One region of the Micromonospora sp. WMMD812 genome, then DNA from elsewhere that is predicted to be linked to it. Evidence: riboswitches for the same ligand, from Rfam matches in the RefSeq annotation. Region 1 holds a riboswitch; each other region holds the start of a gene.
What was found. A riboswitch is a leader RNA that binds a small molecule or an ion and turns the genes downstream of it on or off. The one in region 1 is predicted to bind cyclic di-AMP.
Positions count from the first base shown of each region.

Region 1 (5,723 bases):
CCCGCCCGGCACGGCGGACCACCCTTCCACCGTCCGGTCGCCTGCTCTCGCGCACGCGCTGAGACTACCGCCGTCGCGCCCGTCATAGGGCGACGGGAGCCCTCGTCGTGCGGCGCCGGGAGTCCGGCGTGCGGCGGCGCATGCGTCGTGCGGTGCACCGAGGCATCCGTGAGCGGCGACGGAAGCCTGGCGTGCCACGACGGATGCCTCCGTCGCGCGGCGAGGGGAGCCCGACGTGCGGCGAGGGAGAGCCCGGCATGCGAAGACGAAGCATCCGTCGAGCGGCGACGAGGGTGGCTCGGCGTGCGTCGTGGCCGGGATCAGCGCCGGTCGGGTGTCGCGTTCTCGGCGAAGAGGGCGAGCAGGGCGCCGACCTCCCGGTCCGCCTCCGCCGGGTGGCGGAACCGGCCGGCCGGGTTGAGGGTGTACTCGTTGCGGCGACCCACCCGGGTGCGGACCAGGTAGCCGCCGGCCTCCAGGTCGGCGACGATCGCCTGGGCGGCGCGCTCGGTCACGCCCACCTCGTCGGCGACGTCGCGGAGCCGGGCGGTGGGGTTTCGGGCGATGGCGAGCAGCACGTGGCCATGATTGGTGAGGAACGTCCAGTTCCGGGTGCTCCCGTACCCGCTCGCGGTTGTCGCCATGGCGGACATGGTATGACCCCGCGGCGGTTTCCGCCGTTCGTCGATCCCGCGGCGGGCCGGGGCGGCCGGTCCGGTTCCGCCATCCCGCCAACACCTGAAATGCAAATCACGTATCCCTTGACGTATCTTGCGCCGGGTGTGACCGTGGATCGCAGCCTGCGGCCGGGTTGACCAGGCCGATCACGTGGGGAGTCGAGGTGCGGGGATGAGTGGACCCGGATCGTCCGGAGCACACCCGGGCGCGCAGCGCACCCCTGGTCAGTCGGAGGGGGAGGCGGGGCTGGTCCCCGGTCCGGAGCAGGCGCTCGCCGAGCTGCGCGCGGGCAACCAGCGCTTCGTGACCGGCGCCCCCCGCCACCCGAACCAGGACGCCGGCCGCCGGGCTGCCGTCGCCGACGGGCAGCACCCGTTCGCCGTGATCGTCGGCTGCGCCGACTCGCGGCTCGCCGCCGAGATCATCTTCGACCGTGGCCTCGGGGACCTCTTCGTGGTCCGCACCGCCGGGCACACCACCGGCCCCGAGGTGCTGGGCAGCGTCGAGTACGCGGTCACCGTGCTGCGCGCTCCGCTGGTGGTGGTGCTCGGTCACGACTCGTGCGGAGCGGTGCAGGCGGCCCGGGACGCGGTCGCCACCGGCGCTCCGCCGCCGGGTCACCTCGGCGCGGTGGTGGACGCCGTTGTGCCCAGCCTCCGCCGGGCCGCCGCCCAGGGGGTGGACGACATCAACGGGATCGTCGACCTCCACATCGCCCAGACCGTCGAGGCCCTGCTCGACAACTCCGCGCTGCTGGCCGCCGAGGTGGCCGCCGGGCGCTGTGCGGTGGTCGGCATGTCGTACCGGCTCGCCGCGGGCGAGGTGCACGAGGTCGCCGCGGTGCCGCCGGGCATGATGTCCGGCCTGCCGCCGCAGCCCGGCCCGACGGCGGCCCCGGCGGTCTGAGCGCTCCGGACGTACGCGAAGAGGGCCGCCCCGCCTACGCGGAGCGGCCCTCTTCCGGGTCCGGCGGGTCGCTACAGCAGCGACATGTGTACGTGGTCCGTGTGGTTGGAGGGCCCGCTGTAGGACTTCCAGCCGGTTGCCGGGAACCAGATCTGCCGGTTCCAGATCACGTAGTAGATGCCGAGCCGGTCGGCGTTGCGGATCAGGAACGCGGCGAGGTTGTTGCCGTACATCCGGGTGTCGTTGTTGTGCCACGGTGCGAAGCCGCTCTTCTGCAGCGACCAGTCGCAGGCCCGGCCCTTCGGGTGCTCCCAGGGGCCACCGGAGCGGTAGCAGCCGACGAACCGGTTGAAGCCGGCCCGCTTGACCTCCTTGTACGCGTGCAGCGTGCGCGGCGTGACGCACCCCGACGTGGTCGGGTCGTCCTCGCTGCAGGATTCCGGCTTCCAGTCGCCGTCGGCGCTCCGGCCGGGGCCGACCCGGGCGACCGGGGACGTGGCGGACACCAGGCCGCCGGTGAAGCCCTTGCCGCCGACCAGGGCCAGCGCCTTGTCCGCGTCGCGCTTCTGCTTGGCCATGATGGCGGCCTGCTTCTGCTGCTCGCGGACCTCGGTGTCGATCGCCAGCTTGGCCAGCTCGGCGCGGTTCTTGACCGCGTTGACCTCGGCCAGCTTCTGCGAGTTGACCAGGTTCAGCTCGTCGAGGCCGTTCGCCCGCTCGACGAACGAGTCGGGCGACCTGCTCTCCAGCAGCATCGCCATCGCGCCGATCCGCCCGGTCCGGTACGACTGGGCCGCGATCTCGGAGACCTGCGGAGCCAGCGCGTCCAACTCGGCCTGGGCCCGCTCCACCTCGAGGGCCAGCTCCAGCTGGCGCTTCTTGGACTTCTCGAGCTTGGCCTTCGCCGCCGTGTAGTTGCGGTTGGTCAGCTCGATCACATCGGTGAGCAGCTTGGGCTCGGCGTCCTCCTCGTGCCCGGAGGGCGTCGTCGGGTTCGGCGCCGCGGACGCCGGTAGGGGCCCGGCGAGCACGGTGAGCGCGGCGAACACGGCCACCACAGGTGTCAACCAGCGGCGTAGGGGTGCCGTCACAGTGTTCCCTTCCGTCGACCGCCGACCGGGTTAGCTGACGGGTTCGGGGCGGAAGTGGCCCCTACCGCTGTCGCGGATTCACCCCACGTACCTGGGTTCCCGGCTCGCCAGGTGGCGATTGGGCGGCGGCACCGCAGGCGCCGCTGCGCGCCTTCGTCGGTGACCGGCAGCGAGGTTACCCGAGAGTCCTCCTGGGGATCTACGTCCGGATGCCGACTAAAAGCGTCATTTCGCCATTGCGCTGGGTGATCAGTGACGCGGTCGTCAGTCCGCCCTGCCCGCGCGATCACGCTGCGGAGTGTCACCATGCGCTGTCCGTGCTCCTGTCCGGGTCGGGCCACCCCGGGTGGGCGGCGGGGGATGGTTCCGGATTCCGTGTCGGGCCGGCCCGGCCGGCGCTGAGTGCCTCCAGCGCCTCGGCCCGGTCCGGTGCCGGCCGGGCGGCCGGTGGGGTGGGCGGCGCCGCCGCCTCGGCGTCCTCGGCCGCGTCGCCACGACCGGCCGTGGTCACCAGCGCGGCCAGCCCGGTGGTCAGCGGGACGGCGGCGATCAGACCGAGCGTGGCGACCGCGCTGCGGACGATCTCCTGGGCCAGGAACTCGCTGGTGAGGATCTGGCTCACCCCCCGCGAGTCGGCGGTCAGCAGGAGCAGCAACGGCAGGGAGGCGCCGGCGTACGCCAGCACGATGGTGTTCACCGTCGAGGCGATGTGCGCCCGGCCGACCCGGGTCGCCGCGCGGTAGAGCTGGAGCCGGGACAACCCCGGGTTCGCGTGGGCCAGCTCGGTGACCGTGGCCGCCTGGGTGACGGTGACGTCGTCGAGCACGCCGAGCGAACCGATGATGATGCCCGCCAGCAGCAGACCGTGCAGGTCCACGTCGGCCTGGAACATCGACAGCGTGGTGGCGTCCTCGCTGCCGAAGCCGGTGAGGTGGGTGGCGGCGGTGGCCACGGTGCCGAGGGCTCCGGTGAGCACCAGGCTGCCCAGGGTGCCCAGGACGGCCACCGACGTCTGCGCATTCACCCCGTGCGTCAGGTAGAGCACCACGAACATGATCAGCGCGGCGCCGACCACCGCGACCAGCAGGGGCGAGCGGCCCGCGCTGATCCCGGGCAGCACGAAGGTGAGCAGGATGGCGAAGCTCGCGGCCAGGCCGGCGAGCGCGGCCAGGCCCCGCCACCGGCCGAACGCGACGATGGCGGCGGCGAAGACCACGGCCAGCCAGATCAGCGGCTTGCCGCGCTGGTGCTCGGCGATGTTCCAGCTGCTCGACGTGGGGTCGGCCGGGTCGGTCAGCTCGACCAGGATGATCTCGTCGCCGACCTCGACGGTCGGCGCCCCGGGCCCGTCCGGGATCGGGGTCTCCACCTGCTGACCCGTCCGCGGGCCGCTGTCGACCCGTACGCCGACCGTGCCGCACGGGCCCGATCCGGTCTGCGGCGTGCCCTCCGGGCTCTCCGGAGCGGGCGGGCAGGGCTCGGTGACCACCCGGGTGACCGTGCCGTGGTACCTCGGCACGTCGGCGCCGGCGTCCGGCTCCGGCGCGTTCCACGGCCAGAGCACCAGGGCGGCGACCACGGTGGCGAGGACGAGCGGGACCACCGTCGCGACGAGGATCCGTCGCACCCGCGGCGGGGTGGACGGAGCGGGACGGGTGTGGTCGGCGCCCAATGCGAGTCTCCCAACGAATCCGAGGCGGGGTACGTGCCGGCGGGACGATCGGTTCAGCGACGCCGGACGATCGCCGGAGCGGACGCCCCACCACGGCCGAGGGTGGCAGAACGGCTGCGTACCGTGAGCGGGGCGCTCGGGCCGGACCGGCCGCGGGCGGCGGTCGGCGCCCGGCGGCGGGAGCGGGCCGGGGGGCCGGAGCGGGCCGGGCGGTACGGAATCCGGAGAGCCATCGTCGGAATGCTAACCAGGCTCGCCCCCCGACGCCGGTTCGCGCGGCCGGTGTCGGCGGTGCGGGTGGCGGGGAAGGAACCCCGCGGGCCGACCGGACGGGCATGGTGGAGTCATGTCCGCGCACCCGTCGCAGTCCTCGCCGGATCACGGCACACCGCCGCCCGCCGGCCATCCCGGGCACGGCGGCCGGGGCGCCCACGCCGGCGGCGCGGGTGCGCACGGCGCCGCTGCAGGCGGGCACGGCGGTCAGGGTGGGCACGGCGGTCGAGGCGGGCACGGCGGCCGGGGCGGGCACGACAAGCACGCCGGGCACGACCCGGAGATGTTCCGGCGGCGGTTCTGGCTCTGCCTGGTGCTCACCGCGCCGGTCGTGGTCACCAGCCACCTGGTGATGGAGTGGTTCGGCTATGAGCTGGCGTTTCCCGGCCGGTCCTGGGTGGGCCCGGTGCTGGGTTCGGTGGTGTTCTGGTGGGGCGGGTGGCCGTTCCTGGTCGGCGCCGTGCGCGAGGTGCGGGACCGGGCGCCGGGCATGATGCTGCTGGTCGCCATGGCGATCACCGTCGCGTACGTGGCGTCGCTCGCCACCAGCCTGGGCGCCTTCGACCTCGACTTCTGGTGGGAGCTCGCCGCGCTGGTCACCATCATGCTGCTCGGCCACTGGCAGGAGATGCGGGCCATCGGGCAGGCCCGGGGGGCGCTCGCCGCGCTCGCCGCGCTCCTGCCCGACCAGGCCGAGCGGGTGGCTGCGGACGGGCGGGTCGAGCCGGCCCCGGTCGCCGACCTGCGGGTCGGGGACGTGGTGCTGGTCCGGCCGGGCGGTCGGGTGCCGGCGGACGGCCGGGTGGTGGACGGTGCCGCCGAACTGGACGAGTCGATGATCACCGGCGAATCCCGTCCGGTGCCGCGGGCGGTCGGGGACCGGGTGGTGGCCGGCACCGTGGCCACCGACTCGGCGCTCCGGGTGCGGGTCGAGGCGGTCGGCGAGCAGACCACGCTCGCCGGCATCCAGCGGATGGTCGCCGAGGCGCAGCAGTCCAGCGGCCGCGCGCAGCTGCTCGCCGACCGGTTCGCCGCCGCGCTCTTCTACCTGGCCACGGCCACCGCCCTGGTCACGGTGCTGGTCTGGACGGCGCTCCACCGGG
Region 1 covers NZ_CP114904.1:4,099,001-4,104,723, reverse strand. Annotated here, with positions in the region: gene O7603_RS18870 (helix-turn-helix domain-containing protein) at 321-653, opposite strand; gene O7603_RS18865 (carbonic anhydrase) at 850-1,584, shown strand; gene O7603_RS18860 (hypothetical protein) at 1,656-2,675, opposite strand; cyclic di-AMP (ydaO/yuaA leader) riboswitch at 2,680-2,810, opposite strand; gene O7603_RS18855 (YibE/F family protein) at 2,977-4,347, opposite strand; gene O7603_RS18850 (heavy metal translocating P-type ATPase) at 4,904-5,723, shown strand, end outside.

Region 2 (5,723 bases), 2.3 Mb from region 1:
GACGCCCAGGACGCTCAACCGCGGTCGGGGACGGCCATCTCGCCGAGTTCGGACCAGTCGTCCTGCGGGATCGTCATGTTGACGATCCGGGGAGTCTCGGCGAGGTGCGGCGGCAGGGTCCGCTGGGCGGTCCGGAAATGCTCGGACTGCACGTGCGCCGCGCCGGCGTCCCCGTCCCGGAATGCCTCGACCAACACGTACTCGGTCGGGTCGTCGACGCTGCGGGACCAGTCGAACCACAGGCAGCCCGACTCGGCGCGGGTGGCCCGGGTGAAGTCGCCGGCGATCTCGGGCCAGCGGTCGGCGTAGTCGGGCAGCACCCGGAACTTGGCGGTAATGAAGATCATCTGGCGCCTCCCGATGACTGGCCGCCGATCGGCGTCCCTGCCGTCACAGCGGTCGGACCGTGACGGCTGTCGGACCGTGAGGAACAACGTACCGAACCCGGTGGCGATCGGGCGCGGTCAGAGTCGGTGCCGCACCCAGACGTTCGGCTCGACGTAGACGGCATAGTCGTGCGCCACGTCGCACTGTACCGGCACCAAGGCGCCCGGCACGCGCACCGGCCCGCTGGTGTCGAACGGCAGGCCCGTCCAGCGGCGCCAGTCGGCGAGCGTTCCGGTGATCGTCATTGAGCGGGGAGCGACGCGTTCGATGGTGCCGCCGGCGCGGACGTGGACCCGCAACCACGGGTCGACCGGCAGGCCGTCGGGGCGGAGCTGGGCGGCGTACTCGGTCATCGGCAGGTCCGGTCGGGTGTGCTTGCCGCTCGGACGGACCGGTGCGACCAGCGTGTCGTAGCCGCGCTTCGCCACGCCCTGGCGCATCGCGTCGAGCATCAGCGCGGACAGCCCGCCGCCGCGCCGGTCGGGGCGGATGCAGATCTCCAGCGCCGACACGATGTTGGTGTCGGCGCCGCTGAGCCGGTTGATGGCGGCCCGCTGGATCACCCGGTCCCAGCCGCCGTCGGGCAGTTCGTCCTCCGTCCAGCGGAACGGCACGGCGTACGCCCGCGCCACGGCGCGGCCCGGCTCGTCGGTGTCGATGGCGGCGAACACGAACTCCGGGTACAGGTCGTGGGCCACGGTGTAGTACACGGCGCCCATCGGATCCCAGAGCATGAACGGCGGCCACGCGCCCTCGAAGTCCTCGTCGAGCAGCGGGGCGACGTCCGGGCGGTCCGCCAGGCACACGATGTCGAGGGTCACGGCCGGAACCGTAGAGGGTCGACCCCCGGTGTGCACGGCATATTCGTGGCCGCAGCGCGTCAGGCGGCCGAGGCGGTCGCCTCCGACGCACGCGCCGCCGCGCCCGCTCGACGGGCCGCCGGCCGCACCGGAACGCCCGACCAGCCGGGGTAAGCCACCGTCTCGCCGGTCGCCTCCGCCGACTCCTCGGCCTGCGCGATCTGCAGCGCCCGCTGGGCGTTGTTCCACGGCGTGCACGGCCACGCCTCGCCGTCGCAGAGCAGGTTGCGACAGCCGCCCTCGCCGTCGGGCTCGTGCGCGTCGGCCACCCCGAGGGCGAGCCGCCACAGCAGTGGGTCGGTCACCCCGTCGGGACGGTCGGCGCTGTCGTTGTGGCTTGTCTCGGACATGGCGGTCCCCCTCAGATATCTGTGCCGCCCTACCTTCACCGCTGACTCCCCCCGGCAAACCTGGACAGCGCGGCGGCCTGACCTGCCCGGTTCCCGTCCACGAAATTCTCTCCGACGCTGTCGATCCGCCCGCACTCCGTTCGTCGGCATGTCACAGCCGTCACGAAAGGACGCCGCCCATGAGATCAACCGTCGCCATCCGTCATGGAAACACCCCGGTCCGTCACCGCCGAACCCGGCTCCTGCTGACCTGCGGCACCCTCGCCGGTCTGGTCTTCCCCGTCCTGTCGTTCGCGCAGGCCCTCACCCGGCCCGGCTTCGACCTCCGTCGGCACGCGATCAGCGCCCTCACCCTGGGTGACCTCGGCTGGCTGCAGACAGGGGCCTTCGTCGTCACCGGTCTGCTTTCCGGCGCGTTCGCGGTGGGTCTGTGGCAGGCGCTGCGGCCCGGCCGGGCGGGCACGGCCGGGCCGGTGCTGGTCGCGGTGTACGCCGTGGCGATGGTCGGCGGTGGCATCTTCCGACCCGACCCCGCGTTCGGTTGGCCGCCCGGCGCCCCCGACGGGCTGCCCGACCAGATCAGCACGGGCAGCGTCCTGCACACGGTCTGCGGCGCCGCCGCGTTCCTCTCGCTGATCGCGGCCGGCCTGCTGTTCGCCCGCCGTTTCGTCGGCCAGCAAAGACCTGGGTGGGCGGCCTACAGCGCCGCCAGCGGCGTCGCCGCGTTCGTGCTCACCGTCCCGCCGTGGGGCGAGCAGAGCGCGAGCCTCCGTTTCGCCGCCGGAGCGGTGATCATCTCCGGCTGGCTCGTCGTCCTCGCGCAGCTGGTCCGTGCGGAGGACGAGTGACACCGGCCAAGGTCGCCGGATCCGACGGCGCCATGGCCGCGCGCCGCCATGGCACCACCGGCGGGTCACTTGCACGGCCGGGCGGGGTTCGCAACCCGAGGCGGCACCGTCCCGCGTGGACCGGTAAAGAGATTCACACGAAGTGGGCGATCGCCGCCAACGGTGCCTAACGACGGTCGAGTTCGCGAACGCGGACACCGAGACCGGTAACGCCTAATCCTGCCGCCGGTCGTCGGCACTCGTCACCCGGGCAGGAGCGGGGGACCCAGGTTCCTCGGTGCCCAGCGGACCGCTCGCGGCACCTCGGGGTGAAGCCGCCCACCGGCGGCCGGGCTCCTCGGCCCGAACCCGACAGCTCACCTCGTCGGCGTGGAGGACACATCACCATGTCAGCTACGTACAACGCCCGCCACCGGGCCGTGAACACCCGCCGCGTCGTCGTCGGCACCCTCGCGGCCGGGGCCGTCACCGGCGCCGTCGTTCTCTTCGGTACGGCGGCACCCGCCCAGGCCGCGGTCAACTGGGACGCCATCGCCCAGTGCGAGTCCGGCGGCAACTGGCACATCAACACCGGCAACGGCTACTACGGCGGCCTCCAGTTCTCGCAGAGCACCTGGAAGGGCTACGGCGGCACCAGGTACGCCGCCCGCGCCGACCTCGCCAGCCGCGGCGAGCAGATCGCCGTCGCCGAGAAGGTGCTCGACGGTCAGGGCATCGGTGCCTGGCCGACCTGCGGGAAGAAGGGCGGCTCGACGTCGAAGTCCACCGGCAAGTCCACCACGACGTCGGAGCGGTCGTCCGGCGGCGCGAAGTCGGGCGGGGAGAATTCCGGCACCCGCGGCGACCGGCGCAGCGCGCCGACGACCAGCGGTGACGCGTACGTCGTGCGGCCCGGCGACACGCTGTCGCAGATCGCGGACGCCCACGACGTGTCCGGTGGCTGGGAGTCGCTCTACCAGCGCAACAAGCAGGTCGTCGGGGACGACCCCGGCCTGATCTTGCCGGGCCAGCGGCTCAGCCTCTGACAACCTCGCGCGACGCAGGCTCCGGTCCGCGGGCTCGTCATCCTGGTTCGGGATCCGGGTTCGCGGACCGGTGACGGTGGCTCTGGCCCGGTGGATCCGTCCACCGGGCCAGAGCCTTGTCCGGGCGTCCGGGGCCGGTCCGGCGGATCGTGCCGGACCGGCCCCTGGTCCCGAGAAGGGACTCAGCGCTTGAGCGTGAAGGTGAAGTCGCCGGAGAGCTTGCCGCTCAGCCGGACAGCCGAAACGACCTTCCCCTCCGTGACCAGTCGCTCGACCTCGGCCCGGGAAAGACCGCAACCTTCAGCGATCAGTCGCAGCGGCCGGACCGGGATCCGCGCCGCGAAGCGGACCGAGACGTCGACCACCTCGCGGTCCAGGTGATCCGATCCGCCGGTGTCGAGGCGCCAGGCGTTGTCCCAGTCCAGGGCGATGCGATTACGACGCCGCACGACCGGATCCTGGAGCAGCTCAGCTGTCAGGCCAGGGTCGTTGTCATGCAGCCGGTCCAGCAGCTCAGGTCGTACGGAGCGCACAGTCATCCGCTCCAGGACCGTGAGCTTCGCCGTTTCCCCGCAACCGGTACAGAGCACGAGGAGCCAGGCGTCGATCAGCTTGTGGTTAGCGTTGACGCGAAATTTGCCGCTTGCCTGGAAGCGCCCGGACGCGCACGTGTGGCAACGGCGGAGAACGAGCGGCAGGCAGGTGGGCACGACAACCCAGTTATTGAGCACAGAAGTACACCGGTTCCAGTGAGAAGTCCGCAGCAAAAAGGAGCGCGGCGCAGATGCGCGACGCGCGACAGATCAGCGCTCGGGAGGTCTCACAGGGTGTACAACGGCACGTCCTTGCCTAGACGACCTGGTTCGGCAGCACGGTAATGGCGCACAGCGGCGCTGTTCCACCGGTTTTTGGACTAGGCGAAGTGGTGGATGTGGCCGCCCCGGCCCGCGTACGCCGGCCAGCCGTGTTCGGCCAACGCGTCCGCGCCGCGGGCCACGAACGACAGCCACGCCGCGCGCAGCGGGGCGCTCCGGTCGGTCACCTCGGCCCAGCTCTGACCGGCGAGCATCGGCGCCTGCCCCCACGCGGCCTCGTCGCCGAACAGCAGCGGCAGGTCGCTGCAGTGGCACGCCCGGTACGGCGACGTCGAGCCCGCGCCGTCGATGCGGTACGCGAAGACCCGCGCGCCGGCCGCCGCCAGCTGACGTGCGAACCGCATCGTGGGCCGGGCGAAGACGCGTCGGGTCGCCAACCCGATCAGCCCGTCCTCGGCGGCACGTCCGACCAGCGGCACGCGCCGGGACAGCGGACCGCCGGCGAGGAAGTACGCGATCTCCCGGTGCGTGGTGCCCAGCACCACCTCGAGGTTCTCCGCGCCGGCCCGGCACGCCTCCCGCCAACCCCGGACGTCGGGCAGCGGATCGGTGCCCGCCACCGGCCCGTACGCCGGGGCGAGCCCGAACCTGAGCCGCGCGGCCAGGTCCTTCTCGGCCAACCGTTGCGCGGTCACCACTTCGGCAAGCGAGGCGTCGTGCGGGTCCCGCCCCAGCCGCGCGAGGAAACGTTCGGCGACCCGCCCGGCGGTGGCGGCGCCGCCCAGGCCCAGGCCCAGCGGCGGGCTCTGCAACACGGCCCGGCGGAACAGCGGCCGCGCCTGCGCCACGCCGAGCAGGCAGGCGACCGAGTGCGCACCCGACGACTGGCCGATCACCGTCACGTTCTCCGGGTCGCCGCCCAGGTGCGCGGCGTTGTCGCGGACCCAGCGCAGGGCCTCGATCTGGTCGAGCAGGCCCAGGTTGCCGGGGGAGAGCCCGGGCGCCCGCAGGTAGCCGAGGGCCCCGAGCCGGTAGGTCACGCTGACGACGACCACGTCGCCCTCGCGGGCGAGCCGATCGGTCCGGTAGCGGTCCCAGGAACCGGCCCCGGAACGGTACGAGCCGCCGTGCAGCCAGACGACCACCGGCCGGCGTGCCCCGTCGGCGGCCGGAGTCACGACGGTCAGGTTCAGGCAGTCCTCGGACTGCACGCCCACCTCGGACCAGCCGCCGGTCGCCACGGACCGCGTCGGCGGCTGCGGGCTGACGCCGCCGTGCTCCCGCGCCTCCCGTACGTCGGACCAGGATCGCTCGGGCACCGGTGGAGCGAACCGCTCGGCGGTCGCGTACCGGACGCCGCGCAGGATCGTCAGGCCGTCCGCGCGCTGGCCGCGCAGCGTTCCCCCGCGCGCGGTGACCAGCACGTCCCCGGCGGCCG
Region 2 covers NZ_CP114904.1:1,847,728-1,853,450, reverse strand. Annotated here, with positions in the region: gene O7603_RS08465 (putative quinol monooxygenase) at 15-347, opposite strand; gene O7603_RS08460 (N-acetyltransferase) at 465-1,208, opposite strand; gene O7603_RS08455 (hypothetical protein) at 1,268-1,597, opposite strand; gene O7603_RS08450 (DUF998 domain-containing protein) at 1,777-2,445, shown strand; cyclic di-AMP (ydaO/yuaA leader) riboswitch at 2,646-2,829, shown strand; gene O7603_RS08445 (transglycosylase family protein) at 2,832-3,470, shown strand; gene O7603_RS08440 (DUF1062 domain-containing protein) at 3,653-4,180, opposite strand; gene O7603_RS08435 (carboxylesterase family protein) at 4,384-5,723, opposite strand, start outside.
Region 2: it holds a riboswitch for cyclic di-AMP, as region 1 does, so the genes downstream of both, O7603_RS08445 (transglycosylase family protein) here and O7603_RS18860 (hypothetical protein) in region 1, are expected to answer to the same signal.

Region 3 (5,723 bases), 1.6 Mb from region 1:
GCCGGCCCGGACGCCGGCCGCGCCCGCCGATCCGGCCGAGTCGGGGGTGTCGGGCCGGACGCCCACCGACCAGGCCGGCCCGCCCGCCGTGCCGGCCCCTCGCGGGGGAGTCGTCACAGCCGACGAACGGGCGGCGTACGCCGACACGCGCTGACGCCGTCCACGCTGGTCGGAGCCCTCGGCGCGGCGAATCCGACACGCCCGGCACCGATGCGACGAGGCGGCACCGACGGTAGCGTGGTCACGTGCTTCCCGTCGCGCTCACCTGTCCCCTGTGGTGGGTGGCGCGGTGGGCGACGCGGCTGCTGACCAGCCTCGCCGTCGCCGGCGCGCTGACCCTCGGGGCGGCGACGGCACCGGCGGCATCGGCGGCACCCGAGGCGCCGCCGGTGACTGTCGGCGGGCGACCGTCCACACCCGGCGGTCCGCTGCCGTGCGCCAGTGTCGAGCTGGCCCGCACCGCCGGTCCGGGCACGGCGGTCCCGCCGCACGCGCCGGCCGACGCCCGGCCCGGCGTGGTCCACGCCCAGGTCGACGCCCTCCCCGGCGGGCTCCCCGCGGTGGCCGCCGCACCGGCACCGGCGTCCGCCGTCGCGGCCCAGCAGCGGGCGCCGCACGCGCCCGCCCCGGCCGTCCGGGCGCCGCGCGCGCCGCCGGCCGCCTGACCCGTCCGCGGGAACGTTCTCCCGCCGTACCTGTCGAACCCTGCCCACCGCACCCCCGGCCTCCCTCGTGCTCCGCACCCGCCCGAGCGCCGGTGGTCGTGCGGTTCCCCCGCATCCGCAGCCCGTGAGGTGCCGCCATGGAGAAGACCGTTCTCTACCAGTTTCTGATCGAGGTGCCGCAGGCCGCCGCCATCTGGTCGGCCCTGCTGGTGCTCGCGCTGACCGTGCTCACCGTGCTGGCGGCGCGCCCGCACCGCGACCGCCCGGACGACGGCCCGTCCGCCGGGGGGCCGAGCGACCGGGAGCTGGCCGAGACCGAGGCCGCCGACCTGTCCCGGTACGCCGAGGAGGTGGCCGTCGCGGCGGCCGGGGCCGCGCAGACCGCCCGTCGCCGCCGGGCCGACTGGCTGGCCGCCCAGACCGACGCCGAGCGGGCCTGGGCGGCGTACGACGCGGCGGAGAGCGCTGCCCGGCGGTTCGCCGGCGCGGCTGCCCTGCCGACGCCTCGGACCCCCCGCACACCGGCCGAGTACGCGGCGAGGGAGCGGTACCTGCACCGGGCTGCCACGGCCGCGCACTGGCGCGGGGATCTGACCCTGCGGCAGCTCGGTGACGTGTTCGGCCACCGCAACGGCTGGGACGCCCGCCGGCACCCGGTCGAGCAGGAGGTGCTGCTGGCACGGATGCTCCGGGACGGCAGGCGGGCCGACTACCGGGCCGCGGCGGAGCGGGAGCGCGCGGCGTGGCGGGCCGCGGAGTTGGCCGCCGAGGCGGCACGTAGCCTCGCCGCCGAGGCGTACGCGGCGACGGCCCGCCTTCGGCCGCTCCGGGTCCCGGCGGCCCGCCGGGAGCCCGCGGCACCGCGCCCGGCCGCCGCGCGGCGTTGGCGTCCGGCCCGGGTGGGTTGACGGCGGGGATGTTCCGTGAGCCCGGTCACAGATCGGTGGAAACGGTCAGCCGGTACAGGGCGCACCAATTCCGGGCCGATTCCGGCGAGGTTGCCGACGACCCGTCCGGTTGTCGCCCTCGGGTGCCACGAGAACTGCCTGTCCCATTGAGGCACGACAGTGTCCGTACGCACGGAAAAGATTTCCATGATCGACGTTTACGCAGGTGAGATGGGGTTGGCAGGGTGAGTACCGACCAGTAGTGTCGGCCCGTCCGGTGCGGTAATCGATCGCAAGAGGCGACGCCGCGCCGACCCGCCTAATCGTGATCCACGAGCCGGGGACCCATAAGTACGTCCGGGGTGAATCCGCGAGCCACAGCCCGCGGTAGGGCGATCTTCCCGCCCGAATCCGTCAGCTAACCCGGTAGGCGGTGTCGGAAGGAGTTCCATCCTCGTGCAGCACCCTTTCATCCCCCGCTGGTCCCCGCCCCTCCACGGCATCGCGGTGCCGACGCTCGCCCGTCCCGTGACGGCGAGCTGATCCCGGCAGCCGCCCTTTCCGCCCGGGCCACCGGGCGCTTCCCCTGAGCGGTCCACCACCCGCGGACGACGTCCGCGCGGTCGCGCCTGCCCATGTCCCGGCTCCGGCGCGGTGCACCGCTCTCCCCCTGAGCCCGTGGAGGATCTTGTGAAGCACACCCTGAAGCGCCAGCTTCGCCGTCTCGCCACCCAGCGTCCGTTCCAGGTCGTCGCGGCGTCCGCCGCGGCGCTGGTGATCGCGTCCAGCACCGGCGCGCTGCTCAGCACCGCCGACGACGCGCCCGCCACCCAGCAGGCCTCGGCCGCCGTCGCCGAGCTGCGCAGCGACACCGTCGCCTCCCGCGGCCAGGAGCGCACCACCCCCTCGGCCAGCGGCTCCCCGTCGACCAGCGCCCCGTCGTCGAGCGCGTCGCCCGCCGCGAAGAAGGCCGCCGACCCGGACCTGACCCGCAAGCCGGAGCCGCCGAAGCCGCCGGCCAGCAAGATCCTGGACTACGACTACCAGGCGCAGACGACCTACTTCTACTGCGGCCCGGCCGCCACCCGTAACGCGCTCAGCGCCGCCGGCGTCGACCGGAGCCAGGACGACCTGGCCGCCCAGCTCGGCACCACCGAGATGGGCACCAACTCCGCCGAGGACACCACCCGCGTGTTGAACGCCGTCGTCAAGGGCAACCCGTACCGGACCCGGATGTTCCCGAACGCGCCGAGCCCGGCCCAGATGGACCAGCTCCAGGCCGACGTGGTCAACGCGATCACCGACGGGCGCGGCGTGGTCGCGAACATCGTCGGCGACGCCACCGACACCAACGGTGGCTGGCACTCCTTCTCGGGCGGGCACTACATCGCCGTGGTCGGCTACCGGGACAACGGCCGGACCGTCAAGATCGCCGACTCGGCGAACCCGGCGCTCCCGTCGTACTGGATCACCACCATCGACCTGGCGAACTGGATGACCAGCCGCGGCTACTCCGCCTGACCGTCCGCGCCTCCGTCGGGCGCCGGCACCCCGCACGGGGGCCGGCGCCCGATGTCGTTTCCGCGCCGCCCGATGTCGGATGCGCTACCCGCCATCTGCCGGCCGCCTCTCGCCCGACGCGCCGGCCCGGTGGCAGACTGCGGTTCATGGTCGATGACACCCGCGCCCGCGCCGACCGCCCGCCCGTCCTGGTGCTCCTGCACGGCATGGGCGCCACGGGTGAGGTGTGGCTGCCCTGGGCGCCGCTGCTCGAACGTTGGTGGCCGGGCCGGTGGCTGGCGCCGGACCTCGCCGGCCACGGCTGGGCGCCGCCGCTGCCGGGGTACTCCTTCGCCGCACTGGCCGACCGGGTCGCCACCGCGCTCGCGCCGACGGACCGCCTGGTCGTGTTGGGGCACTCGCTCGGTGGGGTGGTCGGTCTGGCCCTGGCCGCCCGCGCCGGCGGGCTGCCCGTGGACGCGGTGATCGGCCTCGGCATCAAGGCCGTCTGGTCGGAGGCCGAGCTGGCCAAGGCCCGCGACCTCGCCGACCGCCCGGTCACCTGGTTCGCCAGCCGGGACGAGGCGGCCCGCCGCTACCTGCGCGTCTCCGGCCTGGCCGGGCTGCTCGCCCCGGACCACCCGGTGGTCGAGGGCGGGCTGCGCCAGGTCGACGGGCGGTGGCGGCTGGCGATGGACCCGGGGGCGTTCGCGGTGGGCGAGCCGAACCTGCCGGCCCTGCTGGCCGCCACGGACGTGCCGGTCCTGCTCGCCCGGGGCGAACACGACCCGATGGTCACCGACGCACAGCTCAAGGAGTTGGGCGTGCCGGTGGCCACCCTGCCCGGGCTCGGGCACAACGCCCACGTCGAGGACCCGGCCGCGGTGCTCGCGCTGGCCGACCCGTACCGCTGAGCCGCGCCCCGAGCCGGCGGCCACCGCTCTGCGGCGGCCGCCAGCTCGGGGAGGCGACGGCTCAGGCGGTGGGGGACAGGGGCGCCGCGTCCGGCTCCACGGGCGGGGCGATCCGCGGGGCCGGCGGGCTCCAGCCCGGCTCCAGCTCCCGCCGTGCGGCGTCCAGGAACGCGTCGGCGTACGACGCGGCCGGGAAGTCGCCGAGGTAGCGCCGCCGGGTGGCCCAACGCTCCGGCGCCAGCGGGTCGGCGCCGAGCAGCCGGTCCAGCACCTCATCCAGATTGGTCATGTCCCGGCGCAGCACGTAGCCCGCCCCGGCCAGCGGGAACCGCTCGGGGAACCGGTCGCCCTCGGCACCCATGTCGGTCACCGCGAAGGGCTTGCCGGAGTACAGGTAGTCCGAGATCACCCCGGAGACGTCGGAGATCAACGCGTCCGAGCGGTTCACGCACTCCACCAGGCTGAGATCCCGGCTGGCGGCCGCGCCCCAGACGTGCGGCCGGCCGGTCCGCGCGCGGTCCGCCGCCAGCAGCTCGGTCAGCCGGCCCAGCTGTCGGGCCGAGGCCGGGTTCTGGGCGGTGTACGGGTGGGCGCGCAGGATCACCGTCGCCCCCCGGTCGAGCAGTCGCCGCAGCAGCGGTTCGGCCACCGGCAGCGAGCAGTAGTCCGCGTCGGCGTGGTGCCCGGTCCAGGTCGGGGTGTAGAGCACCGTCCGGGGCGCTCCGGCGGGCAGCGGCTCCGGGCGTACCCCGATGGACTCGACCTGCGGGCGGCCCACCACCACGAACTTCTCCGCCGGGATGTCCACCCCGGCCCGGGCGTAGCGCTCGATCGCCGCCGGCCCGGCCACGAAGATCCGGTCGAAGATCGCGGAGACCGGGTTGGCGCTCGGCGCCTTGTCGCTGTCGCCGTGGTGCAGCTGGATGTGGGTGAGCTGGGTGAACCGGATGCAGTGGCTGTTCTTGGCGCCGTGGTTGACGTAGAAGGCCACCTTCAGGCTCGGCGCCAGCGCCTCGTCCATCGCGCGCAGGGTCGGGCAGTAGACCACCGGCGCGGTGGTCGCCGCGGCGACCGGGGCCAGGAACTCGGGCTCGCGGAGCAGCACCACGAACGGCCGGCCGATCCGTTCCAGGTACGGCAGCCACATGGTGACCTGGTACTCCGACCCGGGCGGGGCGGAGAAGTAGAGCAGGAACTCGGGCTCGTGCCGGCGCAGCGCCCGACCCACCGCGCCGCCGCCGGCGGGTGGCCGGAGCCGGCGCCGGGCCAGGTCGAGCGCGACCGCCCCGGCCCCGGCACCGACCAGCAGGGCCGCCACCAGGGCGACGACGGCCGGCAGGGTCGCCGCGGCGGCCAGCGCGACGGCGGCGAGGAGCCCGAGCAGCACGCCGCCGAGGTGCGTGGCGACCAGCGGCGCCCAGGACCGCACCGGCAGGTTGGCCGCGCGGATCTCCAGGTTGCCGGCCTGTCGCAGCGGCCCGACGAGCAGCACCAGCCCCAGCAGCACCAGCGCGGTGGCGGCCAGCGCGGGGTCGAATCCGCCGTCCAGCCGCCGGGCGTACCCGACCAGGACGGCGGCGGCGATCAGCGTCGTCTCGGCGGCGGTGTCCGCACCCGGGCGGATCCGCCGTTCCGCGGCGGCGGCGCCGAGGGCGGCCACTGCCAGCGCCAACCCCCAGCCGGTCGCCCCGGTGAGGGCCACGACGAGGAAGGCCAACACGGCCAGCCCGATGCTCAGGCAGCGCGCGATCAGCTTC
Region 3 covers NZ_CP114904.1:2,496,493-2,502,215, reverse strand. Annotated here, with positions in the region: gene O7603_RS11310 (acyltransferase family protein) at 1-154, shown strand, start outside; gene O7603_RS11305 (hypothetical protein) at 246-665, shown strand; gene O7603_RS11300 (hypothetical protein) at 803-1,573, shown strand; cyclic di-AMP (ydaO/yuaA leader) riboswitch at 1,859-2,000, shown strand; gene O7603_RS11295 (C39 family peptidase) at 2,231-3,073, shown strand; gene O7603_RS11290 (alpha/beta fold hydrolase) at 3,220-3,966, shown strand; gene O7603_RS11285 (CDP-glycerol glycerophosphotransferase family protein) at 4,028-5,723, opposite strand, start outside.
Region 3: it holds a riboswitch for cyclic di-AMP, as region 1 does, so the genes downstream of both, O7603_RS11295 (C39 family peptidase) here and O7603_RS18860 (hypothetical protein) in region 1, are expected to answer to the same signal.